DNA from 3 places in the Streptomyces sp. NPDC048001 genome. Region 3 is predicted to be linked to each of the others. Evidence: riboswitches for the same ligand, from Rfam matches in the RefSeq annotation. Region 3 holds a riboswitch; each other region holds the start of a gene.
The links. A riboswitch is a leader RNA that binds a small molecule or an ion and turns the genes downstream of it on or off. The one in region 3 is predicted to bind cobalamin.
Positions count from the first base shown of each region.

Region 1: another riboswitch for cobalamin. It lies ahead of ACGF15_RS08075 (energy-coupling factor ABC transporter permease); the one in region 3 lies ahead of ACGF15_RS11740 (acyl-CoA thioesterase).
Region 2: another riboswitch for cobalamin. It lies ahead of metE (5-methyltetrahydropteroyltriglutamate--homocysteine S-methyltransferase); the one in region 3 lies ahead of ACGF15_RS11740 (acyl-CoA thioesterase).

Region 1 is NZ_JBIDBN010000003.1:339,670-345,624, reverse strand. It holds gene ACGF15_RS08090 (ATP-binding cassette domain-containing protein) at 1-454, opposite strand, end outside; gene cbiQ (cobalt ECF transporter T component CbiQ) at 451-1,200, opposite strand; gene ACGF15_RS08080 (energy-coupling factor ABC transporter substrate-binding protein) at 1,204-1,557, opposite strand; gene ACGF15_RS08075 (energy-coupling factor ABC transporter permease) at 1,554-2,252, opposite strand; cobalamin riboswitch at 2,281-2,503, opposite strand; gene ACGF15_RS08070 (PTS fructose transporter subunit IIA) at 2,574-3,008, opposite strand; gene dhaL (dihydroxyacetone kinase subunit DhaL) at 3,005-3,649, opposite strand; gene dhaK (dihydroxyacetone kinase subunit DhaK) at 3,717-4,709, opposite strand; gene ACGF15_RS08055 (ion channel) at 4,953-5,513, opposite strand; gene ACGF15_RS08050 (chloride channel protein) at 5,510-5,955, opposite strand, start outside.
Region 2 is NZ_JBIDBN010000022.1:43,897-49,851, reverse strand. It holds gene metE (5-methyltetrahydropteroyltriglutamate--homocysteine S-methyltransferase) at 329-2,647, opposite strand; cobalamin riboswitch at 2,812-3,030, opposite strand; gene ACGF15_RS28690 (3-hydroxybutyryl-CoA dehydrogenase) at 3,228-4,121, opposite strand; gene aceB (malate synthase A) at 4,118-5,710, opposite strand; gene aceA (isocitrate lyase) at 5,818-5,955, opposite strand, start outside.
Region 3 is NZ_JBIDBN010000005.1:295,793-301,747, forward strand. It holds gene ACGF15_RS11715 (acyl-CoA carboxylase subunit beta) at 1-711, shown strand, start outside; gene ACGF15_RS11720 (acyl-CoA carboxylase epsilon subunit) at 708-977, shown strand; gene ACGF15_RS11725 (alpha/beta hydrolase) at 1,047-1,964, shown strand; gene ACGF15_RS11730 (hypothetical protein) at 1,961-2,140, shown strand; gene ACGF15_RS11735 (endonuclease I family protein) at 2,392-3,222, shown strand; gene ACGF15_RS11740 (acyl-CoA thioesterase) at 3,614-4,054, opposite strand; cobalamin riboswitch at 4,310-4,545, opposite strand; gene ACGF15_RS11745 (DUF4253 domain-containing protein) at 4,701-5,546, opposite strand; gene ACGF15_RS11750 (Lrp/AsnC family transcriptional regulator) at 5,719-5,955, opposite strand, start outside.

The DNA of each region.
Region 1 (5,955 bases), on a different contig from region 3:
CGCCCGCGATCGCGGCCCGCTTGCGCTGCCCGTACGAGAGCAGATGGGTCGGCCGGTCGCGCAGGCCCGTGATGTCCAGGGCCTGAAGCGCCTCGTCCACCCGGGCGCGGACGGCGTCCTCGGGAAGCCCGAGGTTCATCGGCCCGAAGGAGACGTCCTGCTCGACCGAGGCGGCGAACAGCTGGTCGTCCGGGTCCTGCACGACCAGTTGCACCGTGGTGCGCAGCCGCGTCAGCCCCGCCCGGTCGTAGGCGACCGGCTCGCCGCGGAGCAGCAGCCGGCCGGCCGTCGGCCGCAGTCCGCCGCTCAGCAGCCGCAGCAGGGTGGTCTTGCCGCCTCCGTTGCGCCCGAGCAGGGCCGTGGCCCTGCCCTCGGGCAGCGCGAGCGACACGCCGTCGAGGACCGGGGGCCCGTCCTGGTAGGCGAAGCGGGCGTCATGGAGCCGGACGATCACAGGGCGTACCTTTCGAGCAGGAGGGTCGCGAGCACGATGCCCGCGAGCAGCGCGGCCACCCCGCAGAGGAAGGGCCGGGAGGGAGCGGCGCCCGGCACCAGCACCCGCAGTGTGCCGTCGTAGCCGCGGCCGGCGAGCCCGTTCTGGAGCCGCTCGGCGCGGTCGAAGGCCCGGACGAACGCGGTCGCGCCCAGTCCGGCGAGCGACCGCCACACGGCGGCGCGGCTGGTGTGCCCCAGCCGCGCCGCCTGGGCCTGCCTCACCTGGTGCACCGCGTCCAGCAGCAGGAAGCTGATCCGGTACATCACCAGGGCCACGTCCACGACGGGCGCCGGGACGCCCGCCCGCACCAGCCGGGGCAGGACGTCCGACAGCGGGGTGGTGAACGCGAACAGCAGCACCCCGAGGGAGGCCGCCGAGGTCCGCAGCAGCAGCCTGCCCGCGTCGGCGGGTCCCTCCGGCGCCAGGGACACCAGCCCGGCCGGCCCGCCCACGGCGAACAGCAGCGGGACCGCCCCGGTGACGCAGAAGCCCAGCGGGATGCGGAACGCCCGCCACAGCTGACGCGGGGGCACGCCCGCGGGTCCGAGGAGCACGGCGAGCGTGGCACCCGCCACCAGCACGGCGCCGGGCCAGGGCGGCAGGCACACCGCCGAGACGGTCAACCCCAGGCCGAGCAGGGCCTTCTCGGCCGGATGGCGGCGGCGCCAGCGGCTGCTGTGCGCCGCAGCGTCGATCGGCAGCACGTCTCAGCCGCTCTCTGCGGTCCCGGCGGCGTCGTCGGAGGGCTGCGCCGCCCGTGCCCTGGCCTCGCCCTGGCGGCGGCCGCGGTGGACGCCGAAGTAGTAGGCGAGGACACCGGCGCCGAGGGCGGCCTGGAGCGAGAAGAGCCCCGACTCGATCTCCCCGGAGGGCGGCTCGTACAGCGGGGAGAACCAGGGTTCGTAGTCCGGCTCCAGCTCGGTGATGGCGGCCTCGGCCTGGCCGTCCGCACCGGCGAACGGCTCCTCCTTGTGGTCCCCGAGGCCCAGGGCGAGGGGGAGCACCGCGAGCGCCAGCACGGCGAGGACGAGCAGCGCGTTGATCTTCGTGTTCCGGTTCATCGGGCCGCGGCCTCCTTGTGTGCTGCACGGCCGCCGGACACCAGCACGCCGAGCCGGGTCAGATCGCCCTTGCTGGACTTCACGAGCAGCCGCATCACCAGCACCGTGAGCAGGCCCTCGCTGACCGCCAGCGGGAGCTGCGTGACGGCGAAGATGCCCGCGAACTTGGCCAGCGAGCCGGCGACTCCGGTGCCCGGGTCCGGGAAGGCCAGCGCCAGCTGCACGGAGGTGACGCAGTACGTGGACAGGTCGGCGACGAAGGCGGCGAAGAACACGCTCACCATCAGCGGCACGTCCCAGCGCCGCAGCAGCCGGAACACCGCGTACCCGGCCCAGGGCCCGACCACCGCCATGGAGAAGACGTTGGCGCCGAGCGTGGTGAGCCCGCCGTGCGCCAGCAGCAGCGCCTGGAACAGCAGGGTGATCGTTCCGAGGACCGCCATCACCGGTGGTCTGAACAGGATCGCGCCCAGGCCCGTTCCGGTGGGATGGGAGCAACTGCCCGTCACGGAAGGGATCTTCAGCGCGGACAGGACGAAGGTGAACGCACCGGACGCCCCGAGCAGCAGGGTCGACTCGGGGTGGGCCCTGACCTCGCGGGACAGTGCGCGGACGCCGTGGACGACGAAGGGCGCGGACGCCGCGCCCCAGGCGACGGCGTGCAGCGGGGGGAGATACCCCTCGGCTATATGCATGGTTGGGAGACCCTCTCCAGCACCTCGTGGATGGACAACGCGCCCTGGCCGGTCTCCTGGCTGACGGGAAGGTGCCCGGAAGGACTCTTCCGGGCACGGCGAACCGCCCGGCTCCGCCTTCCCAGGCACCGCGGTCTCCCGCGGCGCCCAGTGGCTCCCCGAAGGGGGTGGAGCCGGACTCCCGATCACAGTGGCGAGGGCCGCACCGGTACCGCACCGGTTTCCCGTACACCAAGGCCCCGTGACACTAGTCCCCCGGCCGCCGCCACCACAAGGCACGCACCGGTGCACCCACCGGCGCGCGGACCCCCGCCCGCGCCCTCACTCCTTGCGGTAGCCGTACGCCTCCCCGGCCGCCGCCGCCACCGCGTCCAGGTCGCCTCCGGCCGAGGCGGTGACCACGGCCGCCACCGCGCCCTCCACGAACGGCGCGTCCACCAGGCGGGTGCCGGGGGGCAGTTCGCCGCCCTCGGCGAGCAGGGCCTTGACCGTGAGCACGGCACTGCCCAGGTCGGCCAGGACCGCCACGCCCGCCCCCGCGTCGACCGAGCGGGCCGCGGCGGCGATCAGCTCGGCGCTGGTGCCGGTGCCGCCGTCGGGCCCGCCGCCCGCCGCGGCGACGGGAGCGCCCTGCGCCCCGCCGCCCGCCAGCTCCGAGGCCAGTTCCGCCACCGACTCCGCGACCCGGGCGCTGTGCGAGACGAGCACGACGCCCACCCGCGCGGTGCCGCCGCCCGCGGCCGTCCCGCCGTTCACGACGCCCCCCGGGCGGCGGTCTCGGCCAGCGCCGCGACCAGCAGCGCCGACGATGTCGCCCCGGGGTCCTGGTGGCCGATGCTCCGCTCGCCCAGATAGCTCGCCCGCCCCTTGCGGGCCCTCAGCGGCACCGTCGCCAGGGCGCCGCCGGCCGCCGCGGAACCCGCCGAGGCGAACCCCTCGGGGTCCTCGGCCAGCGCCTGCGCGGCGGGCTCCAGCGCGTCGATCATCGTCTTGTCCCCGGGCACCGCGCCCCCCAGGCGGGACACGGCCGCGACCCCCTCCTGCAGCGCCTTCGCGAACTGCTCGGGGGAGACCTCGCCCGCCGGGCCCAGCGACTTGCCCGCGCTGCGCAGCAGCGTCCCGTACAGCGGGCCCGAGGCCCCGCCGACGGAGGAGATCAGCCGGCCTCCCGCCAGTACCAGCACCGCGCCCGGGGTCGCGGGTGCCGCCTCCTGAAGGGCCGCGGTCACCGCGGCGAAGCCGCGTCTGAGGTTGGTGCCGTGGTCCGCGTCCCCGATCGCCGCGTCCAGCTCGGTCAGCCGGTCGGCCTCGCGGTCCACGGCCGCGGCGGCTGCCGACAGCCAGCGGCGGAAGAACTCGGTGTCGAGCACGGGCGCTCCCTCGGGGTTCGGGCTCATGGGTGTCCGGGTGGTCGGTCCGCTGTGTGCGGGGCGGTTCCAGGTGCCGGGCGGGCCCGGCGGGGCGTCAGCGGCCCCAGCGCAGGGCCGGGGTGGCCACCGGGGCGTCCCACAGGCGCAGCAGCTCCTCGTCCGCCTGGCAGAGCGTCACCGAGCAGCCCGCCATGTCCAGCGAGGTCACATAGCTGCCGACGAGGGTGCGGACGGCGGGCACCCCGCGGCTGCCCAGCACCCGCTGCACCTCCGCGTTGAAGCCGTACAGCTCCAGCAGGGGGGTGGCGCCCATGCCGTTGACCAGCGCCAGCACCGGACCGGTGGGCTGCAGGTCGTCCAGGACGGCCTCCACCGCGAAGTCCGCGATCTCCCCGGAGGTCATCATCGGCCGCCGCTCGCGGCCCGGTTCGCCGTGGATGCCGACGCCCAGCTCCAGCTCGCCCGCCGGGAGGTCGAAGGTGGGGCCGCCCTTGGCGGGCGTGCTGCAGGCGCTGAGCGCCACCCCGAAGCTGCGGGACGAGGAGTTGACCTTCCGGGCCACCGCCTCCACCCGCTCCAGCGGGGCGCCCTCCTCGGCCAGCGCCCCGGCGATCTTCTCCACCAGCAGCGTGGCGCCGGTGCCCCGGCGCCCGGCGGTGTAGAGGCTGTCGGTCACGGCCACGTCGTCGTCGACGAGGACCGTCGCCAGCCGCACCCCCTCGTCCTCGGCCAGTTCGGCGGCCATCGCGAAGTTCAGCACGTCGCCCGTGTAGTTCTTGACGACGAACAGCACGCCCTCGCCGCTGTCGACCGCGGCGGCGGCCCGCACCATCTGGTCCGGAACGGGGCTGGTGAAGACCTCGCCGGGGCAGGCGGCGTCGAGCATCCCCGGCCCCACGAAGCCCCCGTGCAGCGGCTCGTGGCCCGAGCCCCCGCCGGAGACCAGGGCGACCTTCCCCGCCACCGGGGCGTCGCCGCGCACGATCACCCGGTTGTCCACGTCGACGGCGAGCTCGGGGTGGGCGGCGGCCATCCCCCTGAGGGCGTCCGGGACCACCGTCTCCGGCACATTGATGAGCATCCTCAACGCATTCCTCCTGGCGGCCTCGCCGATGTGCTCCCCGCCGGGGCGGTGCCCCGTGCGGGGAGGCGGAACGAACTCCGGCGCCCTGCGCGCCGGCGGGTGCCGCGGGCGCTCGCGCCGCGGTGCGGACGCCGGCCCGGCGGGGCACCGCCGACGGGTGCCAGGATCCCCGGGACGGGCCGCGGCCGCAACGGCGGCACCCGGCGCGACCGCGGCCCGAAGGTCCCGGCACCGAGGTCGGGGGCCTCACCCCTCCTCCTCCGCCGGTCCGGCCTGGCGGCCGAGCTTGCGGCTGACCTGGCTGCGCACCCGGCGGGAGACGGTGGTCGTCGCGGCGGTCAGGAAGACCACGTTGTAGAGGATCTGCACCACGGCCACCACCCGGGCGGTCTGCCCGGTGGGCACGATGTCGCCGTACCCCACCGTCGCCAGGGTCACCACCGTGAAGTAGAGCGCGTCCACCCGCGTGCTCAGTCCCTCGAACTCGCCCGGCTTCTGGGCCAGTGCCTGGTAGGCGCCCGCGAAGACCACCACCGACATGCTGACGAGCAGCATGATCGCGAGCGCGGGGCGGGCGTGGGGCCGGTCCAGGATGACGTTGCGGATCTGGTGCAGCAGCAGCAGGGCGATCGACACCAGCGCCACGCAGAACACCACCCAGCTGAGCGTCGGCCGCTCCGGCCCCAGGTGGTTGATGGGCAGCAGGAAGTAGGCCACCGCCATCAGCGCGACGGCCGCCGTCGCCGCCGACCACCGCACCGCGGGATCCGCGTCGCGCAGGCGGCGCAGGGGGCGCGGGCGCCTCACGGCCTGCCGCCCTCGGCCCGGGGGTCCCCCTTCGGGGCCCCTCCGCCGCCCGCACCGGGCCCTCGCCCGGCGCCCCCGGCGCCGTCCGCGCCCTGCGCGGCGACGCCGGTCGGCCCCGCCCCGGGGACGCCCGGCGCGCCGTCCCCGGCACCGTCCCCGGCGGCGGGCTCGCCCGGCGGGCGCTCCAGCAGCTCGGCGGTCACGAAGCCGACCACCGCGCACACCGTGATCAGCGGCATCTGCTGCTGGGCGTCCGGGCCCAGCAGCAGCATCGCCAGCACCGCGCTGGTCACCGGCAGCCGGGTGATCGCGGCGGCCGCCGTGACCAGGCCCACGGCCAGCGCCGGCGTGGTGCCCAGCCCCGGCAGCCCGGACACCGCGACGCCGCCCGCCGCCCCGATCAGCACCGCCGGGAAGATCGGCCCCCCACGCAGGCTGCCCA
Region 2 (5,955 bases), on a different contig from region 3:
GGCCGGCCGCAGGGGCGCGTGACCGGGGGAAGCGGGTGCCGGCCCCGCCGGCCAGACTGCCCACGGTGGTGGACCACCGCCCCCGTCGGGGGCCGGACCCCGCGGACCGCGGCCTCGGGTACGCCGAGAACCTCTTCCGCACGGCACCTCGCCGAACAGCCCGCCCGCAGCGCCCAGGTCCGCCCGCCGGCCCCGTACGACGGGCCGGGCCGGCGGGCGGTGCCGGGCACCGGGTCCGGGGCGGCCGGCACCTGCTCCCGGGTCATCCGCGGCCTACCGCGGGGCCGGGGCGCAGCCGCGCCCCGGCCCCGGCAGACCGAGGAGAGGGTCAGGACGTCGCGAGCTCACCGCGGACGGTGCGGGCGGCGGCGACCAGGTTCTCCAGCGAGGACCGCGTCTCCGGCCACCCGCGGGTCTTCAGGCCGCAGTCCGGGTTGACCCACAGCCGCTCGGCGGGGATGGCCTCCAGCCCCGTGCGCAGCAGCCCGGCGGCCTCCTCGGCGCTCGGGACGCGCGGGGAGTGGATGTCGTACACGCCGGGGCCCGCCTCGCGCGGGTAGCCGTGCGAGGCCAGCTCGCGGGCCACCTGCATACGGGAGCGGGCGGCCTCCAGGCTGATGACGTCCGCGTCGAGGTCGTCGATGGCCTGGACGACGTCCCCGAACTCGGCGTAGCACATGTGGGTGTGGATCTGCGTGTCCGGGCGGACCCCGCTGGTGCTCAGCCGGAACGCCTCGGTAGCCCACGCCAGATAGGCGGCCCGGTCGGCGGCCCGCAGCGGGAGGGTCTCGCGCAGCGCCGGCTCGTCGACCTGGATCACCGAGCTCCCCGCCGCCTCCAGGTCGTCCACCTCGTCGCGCAGGGCGAGCGCGACCTGGCGCGCGGTGTCGCCGAGCGGCTGGTCGTCCCGGACGAAGGACCAGGCCAGCATGGTGACCGGACCGGTGAGCATGCCCTTCACGGGCCGGTCCGTGAGGGACTGGGCGTACGTCGTCCAACGGACCGTCATCGGCTCGGGCCGCGAGATGTCGCCCGCGAGGATCGGCGGGCGGACGTAGCGGGTGCCGTAGGACTGGACCCAGCCGTGCTGCGTGGCGAGATAGCCCGTGAGCTGCTCGGCGAAGTACTGGACCATGTCGTTGCGCTCGGGCTCGCCGTGCACCAGGACGTCCAGACCGCTCTTCTCCTGGAAGGCGATCACCTCCTGGATCTCCGCCCTGATGCGCTCCTCGTACCCGGCCGGGCCGATGCGGCCGGCACGCAGCTCGGCGCGGGCGGTGCGCAGTTCCGCGGTCTGCGGGAAGGAGCCGATGGTGGTGGTCGGCAGCAGCGGCAGGCCGAGGTGGGCACGCTGGGCGGCGGTGCGCTCGGCGTACGGCTGGGAGCGGCGTGCGTCGGCCTCGGTCACCGCAGCGGCACGGGCCCGCACGGCGGGGTCGCGGGTGACGGGGGAGTCGGCGCGGGCGGCGAGGTCGGCGCGGTTGGCGGCCAGCTCGGCGGCGATGGCGCCGGTCCCCTGGGACAGGCCCTTGGCGAGGGTGGCGATCTCGGCGGTCTTCTGCCGGGCGAAGGCCAGCCAGCGCAGGAGCTGCGGGTCGATGTCCCGCTCGGCCGCCGCGTCCAGGGGCACGTGGAGCAGTGAGCAGGAGGCGGCCACGTCGACCCGGTCGGCCAGACCCAGCAGGGTGCCGAGCGTGGACAGGGACGCGGTGAGGTCGTTGACCCAGACGTTCCGGCCGTTGACGACGCCGGCGACCAGGCGCTTGCCCGGCAGCCCGCCCGCGGCGGCGAGCGCGTCCAGGTTGGCGGCGGCGGCCCCGGTGAAGTCCAGGGCGAGACCCTCGACCGGGGCCTTGGCGAGCAGGGGCAGCGTCTCGCCGAGCCGGTCGAAGTACGAGGCGACCAGCAGCCGGGGCCGGTCAATGAGAGAGCCCAGCTCGCGGTAGGCGCGTTCGGCCGCGTTCAGCTCGGCCGGGGTGCGGTCCTGCACGAGCGCGGGCTCGTCGAGCTGCACCCACTCGGCGCCCGCCGCGCGCAGGTCGGCCAGCACCTCGGCGTAGACGGGCAGCAGCCGGTCCAGCAGGGTCAGCGGGTCGAAGCCGGCGGGGACGCCGGGGGCGGGCTTGGACAGCAGGAGGTAGGTCACGGGTCCGACGAGGACCGGTCGGGCCGCGAGACCGAGGGCCAGCGCCTCCTTCACCTCGCCGACCTGCTTGGCCGGGTCCGCCGCGAACGCGGTGTCCGGTCCCAGCTCGGGCACCAGGTAGTGGTAGTTGGTGTCGAACCACTTGGTCATCTCCAGCGGCGCCACCTCCTGCGTGCCGCGGGCCATGGCGAAGTAGCCGTCCAGGGCGTCGGCCGCGACGGCGGTGCGGTGGCGCTCGGGGATCGCGCCGACCATGACGGTGGTGTCCAGGACGTGGTCGTAGTACGAGAAGTCGCCGGTCGGCACCTCGTGGACGCCGGCGTCGGCGAGCTGCCGCCAGTTCTCCCGGCGCAGCTCGGCGGCCGTGCCACGGAGGGCGTCGGCGGTGACGCGGCCCTTCCAGTAGCCCTCGATCGCCTTCTTCAGTTCCCGGTTCCGCCCCTGGCGGGGGTAGCCGTACACGGTGGGCCGTGCTGCCGCGGCTGCGGACTTCGCTGTCACGGAGATCTCCTTCGCGAGATGAATCCCTGAGATCCCGGAGACGGGACGAGAGCGCGAAGGAACGGCGGACCGGACGGGAACGATCCCGCGCGGCAAGACGCGGTCGACCGCCTGGTGTGATCGCCGACCCGCCCTCGAGGTCACCGGGATTCCGCGCGCGAGCGGGTCGCACGCGGGCAGTCGGCAGGTCTTCGGACTCGCGGGCTCGCCCTCCCGGGGGAGGACACCTACTGGCCGTCGCTTCCCAGGCCCTTCGGGCCCAGTGCGTATGACGGCGGTCGTTCCCGCTCACCGCTGCGGGGCAGTCCCGGATTCCCACCGGGTTCCCTCTTACGACGCATCCCGCCTGGCGGACGGGGCGAACCAGCTGCACCGGGAAGCCTACGGGTAGTCGCATTGGAACGTACGCAGGTGTCCGTCATCCGGATGGGATCCGTCTCACGCGGGCACCGCCCCGGCCCCTGCCGGGGACGGGAGCCGGGCGCCGCCCGCACCCGCCGCGGGGCGGGAAGCGCGGCATCCGCGCCTCCCGCCCTCTGCCGCCCCCGGGACCCTCACCCCGGCGGGCGGTGCGGGCCCCTCAGCCCGCGTCCGGACCGGGCGGTCGGCCCCGGTCGTAGGTGTGGAACCCCCGCCCGCTCTTCCGGCCGAGGAGCCCCGCCTCGACCATGCGCTGCAGCAGCGGCGGCGGCGCGTAGAGCGGCTCGCGGAACTCCTCGTACAGGGACCGTGCGATCGAGGCGACGGTGTCCAGGCCGATCAGGTCGGCGAGCTTCAGTGGCCCCATGGGATGGGCGCAGCCCAGCTCCATGCCCGCGTCGATGTCGGCCGCGGTCGCGAAGCCCGACTCCGCCATCCGGACGGCGGACAGCAGGTACGGGACGAGCAGCGCGTTGACGACGAAGCCCGACCGGTCCTGGGAGCGGATCACCGTCCTGCCGAGTGTGCCGGTGGCGAAGTCCCGCACGGCGGCGATCGTCCCGGGGGAGGTGTGCAGGGAGCCGACGACCTCGACCAGCGGCAGCACCGGGACCGGGTTGAAGAAGTGCAGCCCCACCACCCGGTCGGCGCGCCCGGTCGCCATCCCGAGCCGCATGACCGGCAGGGAGGAGGTGTTGGTCGCCAGCACCGCGCCCGGATCCTCGACGATCTTGTCCAGCGCCGCGAACACCTCGGTCTTGGCCGCCGGGTTCTCCACCACCGCCTCGACGACGAGCTGCCGGTCCGCGAGGTCGTCGAGGGTGCCGGTGAAGACCATCCGGGCGAGCGCGTCCCGGGCGTCCGCCTCCTCGGCCTTGCCCCGCCGGACCGCCCGGTCGAGCGAGGCCACCACCCGGTCCCGCGCGGCGCGGGCGGCGGTGGCGTCCACCTCGCACACCACCGTGTCCAGCCCCGCCCGCGCGCAGACCTCCGCGATGCCTGCCCCCATCTGTCCGCCGCCGACCACGCCGACGCGCCGGATGTCCCCGCTCACGCCCCCGCCCCCGTCCGCCGCACCAGGTGCTCCGTGTAGGCCTCGGGGGTGAAGAACAGCGGCAGTTCGCCGCCCAGCGCCGTCCGCTCGAACAGCCCGCGGACCTCGTCGAGCGGAGCCCACGGGTACGCGGCACCGAGGGCGGCGAGTTCGTCGTCGAGGATGCCGAGCACCTCCTCCCTGCCGATCACCCGGTGCCGCAGCCACTGCCAGATCTGCACACGCGCGATCTCGGCGGTCGCCGCGTCCTCCATCAGCCCGTCCACGGCGACCGCGCCCCGGCCGCGGAGCCAGGCGGAGAAGTACCGCAGTGCGACCGCGACGTTGGTGCGCACGCCCTCGGGCGTCGGCGGGCCGCTGATCCTGCGCACCGACAGCAGGTCGGCGGGCGCTGCCTCCACGTCCCCGCGGGTGCGGTCGAGCTGGTGGGGCCGGTCGCCGAGGACGCCGTCGAAGACCTCCCGGCACACCCGCACCAGCGCCGGGTGGGCGACCCAGGAGCCGTCGAAGCCGTCCTCGGCCTCGCGCTCCTTGTCCAGACGGACCGTGGCGAGCGCCGCTGCGTCGGCGGCCGGGTCCTTCTGCGGCACCTGGGCGGCCATCCCGCCGATGGCGTGGGCGCCGCGCTTGTGGCAGGTGCGGACGAGGAGTTCGGTGTAGGCCCGCATGAACGGGGCGGCCATCGTCACCTTCGCCCGGTCCGGCAGGAGGAAGTCCGTGCGGTGACCGAACGTCTTGATCAGGCTGAACAGGTAGTCCCAGCGACCGGCGTTGAGACCGGCGCTGTGCTCGCGCAGCTCGTAGAGGATCTCCTCCATCTCGAAGGCGGCGGTGATCGTCTCGATGAGGACGGTCGCCCGGACCGTGCCGCGCGGGATGCCGAGCAGCTCCTGCGCGAGGACGAAGACGTCGTTCCACAGCCGCGCCTCGTAGCGGTTCTCCAGCTTCGGCAGGTAGAAGTACGGACCCCGGCCCGCGTCGATCTGGCGCCGGGCGCAGTGGAAGAAGTACAGGCCGAAGTCGACGAGGGCGGCGGGCACGGGGGCGCCGTCGTACTCCAGGTGCGCCTCGTCGAGGTGCCAGCCGCGCGGGCGGACCATGAGGGTGGCGACCCGGTCGCCCAGGTGGTGCTCCGTGCCGTCCGCCGTGCCGAAGTCGATGCGGCCTTCGATCGCGTCGAGCAGGGCGAGCTGACCACCGACGATGTTGTTCCAGGTGGGGGCGGTGGCGTCCTCGAAGTCCGCCATCCACACCTGCGCACCCGAGGTGAGCGCGTCGACGGCCGTCCGGCGGTCGGGCGGCCCGGTGATCTCCACCCGCCGGTCGCTCAGTCCGGGCGCGGGCGGCGCCACCTGCCAGGAGTCGTCGGCGCGGACCGCGGCGGTGGCCAGGGGGAAGCCGAGCGGTGAGCCCGAGGCCAGGCGCAGCGCCTGCCTGCGGCGCTCCTTCATCAGGTCCCGGCGGCGCTCGCCGAACGCGGCGACCAGCCGGCCGACGAAGTCCAGGGCGGCGGGGGTGAGGATCTCGTCGTGCCGGTGGCGCGGAGCGGCGAGCACGCGGATGCGGCGGGGCGGTGCGAGGGTGGTCATCGGAGTTCTCCTCGAAGAGGGGAGCGGAGGGCGGCGGAGACGGTCGTCCGCCCTCCGCCCCTGCCAGGGGCGGGCCGGATGCGCGAGGGGCGCCCGGCTCGGGCGGCCTAGTGGAACTGCTCCTCCTCCGTGGACCCGGCCAGGGCTGTGGTGGAGGAGGCGGGGTTGACGGCGGTGGAGACAAGGTCGAAGTAGCCGGTGCCGACCTCGCGCTGGTGCCTGACGGCGGTGAAGCCCTGCTCCTG
Region 3 (5,955 bases):
CAGGTCTACGACATGCGCACCGTGATCGAGGAGATCGTCGACGACGGCGACTACTTCGAGGTGCACCCGGCCTGGGCCACCAACGTCGTCTGCGCGCTGTCCCGGATGGGCGGCGAGGTCGTGGGCATCGTCGCCAACCAGCCCGCGTCCCTGGCGGGCGTCCTGGACATCAACGCCTCCGAGAAGGCGGCCAGGTTCGTGCAGTTCTGCGACGCGTTCAACATCCCCCTGGTGACGCTGATCGACGTACCGGGCTTCCTGCCGGGTGTCGACCAGGAGCACAACGGCATCATCCGGCGCGGGGCCAAACTGCTGTACGCCTACTGCAACGCCACCGTGCCCCGCGTCTCCCTCGTGCTGCGCAAGGCCTACGGCGGCGCCTACATCGTCATGGACTCCCGCTCCATCGGGACCGACATCGCTCTCGCCTGGCCCTCGAACGAGATCGCCGTCATGGGCGCCGAGGGCGCGGCCAACGTCATCTTCCGGCGCGAGATCGCCGACGCCGACGACCCGGAGGCGGTCCGTCAGCAGAAGATCAAGGAGTACCAGGTCGAGCTGATGCATCCCTACTACGCGGCCGAGCGCGGGCTCGTGGACGACGTCATCGACCCGCGCCGGACCCGGCAGACCATCATCCGGTCCCTCGCGATGCTCCGCAACAAGCACGCCGACCTGCCGTCGCGCAAGCACGGCAACCCGCCCCAGTGAGCGCGCCCGGTACGGAGGCGCCGACGGCGGGCACACCGGCCGCGGCGCAGGACGCGGCCGCCGTGCGCATCGTGCGCGGGCGGCCCACCGCGGCCGACCTCGCCGCCCTGACCGCGGTGCTGCTGAGCCGGCTCGCGGAGCCGGCTGGCCCCCGCCGGGAGGACGGCGCCGCGGGCCCCCGCACGGCGGGCTGGCGCCGCCCGGAGCGAACGGCACCGCACCGCGACCCCCGCGGCTGGCGGGGCTCGCCGCGCGGCAGGGGCTGAACCGGACCCCGGCCCGCGGCTCCGCCGCGCCGCCCCGCCATCCGTCCGCACGGAAGGAGTCCCCATCCGATGGCCCAGCTGCCCGCCACCGGCCGCGCCGCCCCCGCACCGCGGGTCCGCGCGACCACCCTGGAGGCCGACGGCCTCAGCCTCTCCGCCCTGCTCGCCGAGCCGGTGGGCGCGGCGCCGCGCGCGGTGCTCGTGGCCCTGCACGGCGGAGGCATGCGCGCAGGCTACTTCGACAACCGGGCCCGCCCCGGACTCTCCCTCCTCACCCTGGGGGCCCAGCTCGGCTACACGGTGCTCGCCGTCGACCGGCCCGGATACGGCAGCTCCGCCCTACCGCTTCCCCGCGGCCTGGCCGTCGAGGAGGCGGCCGTGGTGCTCGGCGCCGCGCTGGCCGGCTTCTCGGCGCGGCACGACACCGGCGCCGGGGTGTTCCTGGTCGCCCACAGCTTCGGGGGCAAGCTCGCCCTGGCGGCCTCCGACGTGCTCGGGGACGCCCTGATCGGCATGGACGTCTCCGGGCTCGGGAGCCGCCTCGCGGTCGCCCCGCACCAACTGCCGGGCCCGGGGCGGCAGGGCGAGTGGCGCAGGCACTGGGGCGCCCTGCGCCTCTACCCGCCGGACGCCTTCCGGCTGGGCCGGGCCCTGATCGCGCCGGTCCCGGAGAGCGAGGCGGCCGAGGGCCCCCGGTGGCCGGTGCTCCACCCGCACCTGGCCGCCCGGGTGAAGGTCCCCGTCCGCTTCACCTTCGCGGAGCAGGAGCAGTGGTGGCGGTGCGACGCCGCGGCCGTGGCGGATCTGACCGCGCCGTTCACGTCCGCTCCGGTCCGCGTCGACCACCAGCCGGACGCGGGGCACAACATCAGCCTCGGCTGGGCGGCCCGCACGTACCACCTGCGGGTCTGCGGGTTCCTGGAGGAGTGCCTCCTCGCACGCGCCGCGGCGCCGCCGCGGCGCCCGGTCGAGGCGGCGGCCGTATGACGACGGGAGGCACCATGGAGAAGCTCGTGCTCGACCGCGACCCCGTGGCACCGCCCCCGGGCGCCCGCCCGGCCGGGCCGCCGCGCGCGCTCCCCGGGCGCCCGCTGCGGCCGGCCCTGCTGGCGGGGGAGGACGTGGACGCCCCGGACCGGCACATCTTCCGGGGGACCGACTGAGGGACGTCGGGCGCCGCCCCGGCCCGGCGGGCGCCGTGCCGGGTGTACGTCCGGCCGTCGCACGCGAGGTGCTCTTCACGCCCTCGGCACGTGATCGGCACGTACTGTCCACTCGAACATGACTTGATCATGTCAAGCTGCTCTGGCTTGGAACCAATGTTCCGCACCCACCTGCCGGGCAGTGCACCGCAACCCGCCCGAGCGCCGGGCCGGGGCTTCTGCCCGCCCGAACGGAGAGGGCACCCCCACTCATGTCCGCTCACCGCACACGCCGCCCGTGGCTGCTTCCCGTCGTCGCGTGCGTGGCCGCCGCCGCGACGGCCGTCCCCGTCGCGGCATCCGCCACCGCCGCCCCGCGCGCCGCGTCCCCGGCCGCCGGGACCGCCGCCGGATCCTGGGAAGGCACCTACTACGAGGACGCCCTGGGCAAGACCGGCACCGCCCTCAAGGCGGCCTTGCACACGACGATCAGCGAGCAGACCGTGCTGTCCTACTCCCAGGTCTGGGACGCACTGAAGACCACCGACGAGGACCCGGCCGACCCGGACAACGTCCTTCTGCTCTACTCCGGCCGGTCCCAGGCGAAGAACACCAACGGCGGCGGCGCCGACGACTGGAACCGCGAGCACGTCTGGGCCAAGTCCCACGGCGACTTCGGCACCTCGAAGGGGCCCGGCACCGACATCCACCACCTGCGTCCCACCGACGTCTCCGTCAACTCCGCCCGCGGCAACCTGGACTTCGACGAGGGCGGTTCACCGGTCGCCGAGGCGGGCGACTGCTACCGGGACTCCGACAGCTTCGAGCCCCGCGACGCCGTCAAGGGCGACGTCGCGCGGATGATCCTCTATATGACCGTGCGCTACGAGGGCGGCGACGGCTACGCCGACCTCGAAGCCAACGACCAGGTGGGCAACGGCAGTTCCCCGTTCATGGGCCGCCTGTCCGTGCTGCGCCAGTGGAACCTGCAGGACCCGCCCGACGCCTTCGAGCAGACCCGCAATGACCGGATATTCGCCATCCAGGGCAACCGGAACCCCTTCATAGACCACCCCGAGTGGGTCGAGGACATCTGGGGGTAGCCGCCGCGGGGCGGGGCCCCGACCACCCGGCCACGTGGCACGGGCGCAGCGTCGGCGGGCCCACGTGCCGTCCCCGCCTTCCGGTTGCCGCCCCGCGCCGTGCGAAGGTCCTGCGTCGCGGTGGTGCTGGTGCCGTCCCGGCAGGCCGGTGCCGGGGCGCCCGGCGGGATCCCCGCCGCGGGGCCGTACGGCAGGCGGCCGCGGGCCACGGACGAGGGGCCGGGTGCGCGGCCGATCATAGAAGCGGTCCGTGCGGCGCACGTCGGGTTTCGGCCCTGTACGGCGGGCCGGTGTGGCGGCCTTGACCGGGGGAGCGTGCGGCGCCCACCGGCGCCGGTGCCCCGACGGCACGGGACGGCGCCGCGAGTCCTCGCGCCGCCCCGTGCGGTGCCTACGCCGGGTTTTCCGGCGCCGCCAGCCCCGGCACGGCCCGCGGGCGGCCCTGCTCGTCGACGGCCACGAAGGTCAGCCGGGCGGTGGCCACCTCGGTGGGGGGAGTGGTCGTGGCGTTCCAGCGCTCCGCCGATACGCGGACGGCCACCGTCATCGAGGTGCGGCCCGCGCGCTCCAGCTCCGCGTGGACGGTCAGCAGGTCACCGGCGCGCGCGGGGGAGAGGAAGGTCATCCGGTCCACCGAGACCGTGACGGCCGGGCCGTCGGCATGGCGGCCCGCCGACGCCGCGGCCGCGTCGTCGATCAGCTTCATCACCACGCCGCCGTGGATGGTCCCGTAGAGGTTGGTGTCGTGCTCGCTCATGATGGTGGCGAGGGTGACACGGGAGTCGGCCGGTGCCTTGTGGGCCCGTTCGCCGACGGTGGTGCCGGTGTTCATGTCGTCAGCTCCGTACGAGGCGGGCGGTCGCCGACCGTGCAGGCGGCCGCCGCCCGGTGTTTCGAGGGGCCGGGGCGGGTCTCGCCCCCGTCCCCGGGGCGGGGGTACCCGGACACGGTGGTGTGCGCGGTCACGCACCTCGCCTCCGCGGGCCGGGTCGGCGATCCCGGAAGGGGGCGCGGACGCGAAGGGGCGATGGGCGCGGAAGGCCCCTGCCGCCGACCCGCCCTCGAGGTCCCGGGATCTCCGTGCGCGTCGTCGGGCACGGGCAGCGGCAGGTCTTCGGACTCGCGGGCCCGGCCTGCGGACGCCGGGGCGCCTGCGGGCCGCCTAGTGGCCGTCGCTTCCCGGGCCCCTTCCTACGGGCCCAGTGCGTGAGACGGCGTTCGTTCCCACTCACCGCTGCGGGGCAGTCCCGGATTCCCACCGGGTTCCCTCTTGCGACGCATCCCGCCTGGCGGACGGGGCGAACCAGCTGCAGGGCACACTCTACGGGCTGTCCCGTCCGTCCCGGCGGGCGATCCTCCGGGCGGCACGGGCCGGCCCGTGCCACCGCCCGGCGCCGCGGCCCCGCCCGGCACGGCGGACGAGCGCGCGGCCCCCGCCCGTTGCCGACGGGCGGCGCACCTCAGCCTCAGTGGTCGGCTCAGGAGTCCCAGCGGTGGACCCAGGTCCGCCGCCCGAGGATCTCGTGGACGGCGTGGTCGCGCAGCGTGGTGTGGCCGCTGCGGACGAGGTCGTCCGGGCAGAAGGCGGCGTGCTCGGCGGCCACGGCCTCGGCATGGGCCTCGGTGGTCGGCGGCGCGGCGACCGAGAGGACGAGGTGGTCCGCGCCGAGCGCGACGACCCGGGTGCCGAAGCGCTCCCCCCAGCTGCGCAGGACGGCGCTGAGGGCGCCGGGGTCGTCCTCGTGGCTCAGGGAGCCCGACCAGCCGCAGGCCGCGGGGATGTCCGCGTTGCACTCCGCGGACACCAGGGCGGCACGCGGGTCCCGCAGCCAGGAGCCCGCACCGGCCAGGGCGTCGGCGGTCCGGGCCGCCAGGGCGTCGGGGTCGTCCCCCGGCCCGGCCGCGGGGGCGAGCCCCGGCCACGGCACGTCGAAGGGGGCCGCCGTCCCGCCCGGCCCGGGTACCCCGGCCTCCCTGCGGGCCCGCTTCTCCCGGACCTCCCCCCAGAGATAGCCCAGCACCTCATCGGCACCGAGGTCCTCCGGGTAGGACAGGTTCCCGCACAGCAGGTCCCACTTCTCCGGACCGCCCGCCGGGCCGCCGACGTCCACCAGCACCGGGACCAGATCCGCCGCGCGCAGCGCGGGCCCCTGCGCCGACCACTGCCCGGGCTCCGCGCGGGTGTCCGCCAGCCACAGCAGCGGATACGGCCACTGCCCCTGGTACGTCTCGTCCACCAGCCTCCCGGGGGGCAGTTCGAGGCCGAGGGTGCCGCCGCTCGGATCGGCCGCGAGCGTGATCAGGTTGTTCGTGTCCGTCAGCATGGACAGTGACAGTAGAGGCCGGCGCCGACAGCCGGGTGGCGGGGCCCGGGACTCAAGGGCTCCCCGGGGCCCGGGCGTTCTGGTCCCGCGGTGGGAGGCGGCGCTGCGGACCGCCTCCGGCAGGCACTCCTGCGGGACGGGGTGCGGCCGCCGCGGTCCCGGCGGGCGCCGCTCACCGCCCGCGGGTGCCGGGCGCGGGGTGGGCCGGGAGGTCCGGCCGGGGGAACACCCGGGACTGCTTCACGCTGCCGAAGGCGAAGCTCGACTCGATCGAGGCGATACCGGGGATGGCGTGGATCCGGGTGCGCACCAGGACCTCGTAGGCCTCCAGGCTCTCGATGACGACCCTGAGCAGGTAGTCGCTGCTGCCCGCCATCAGATAGCAGTCCTGGATGTGCTCGATGAGCCC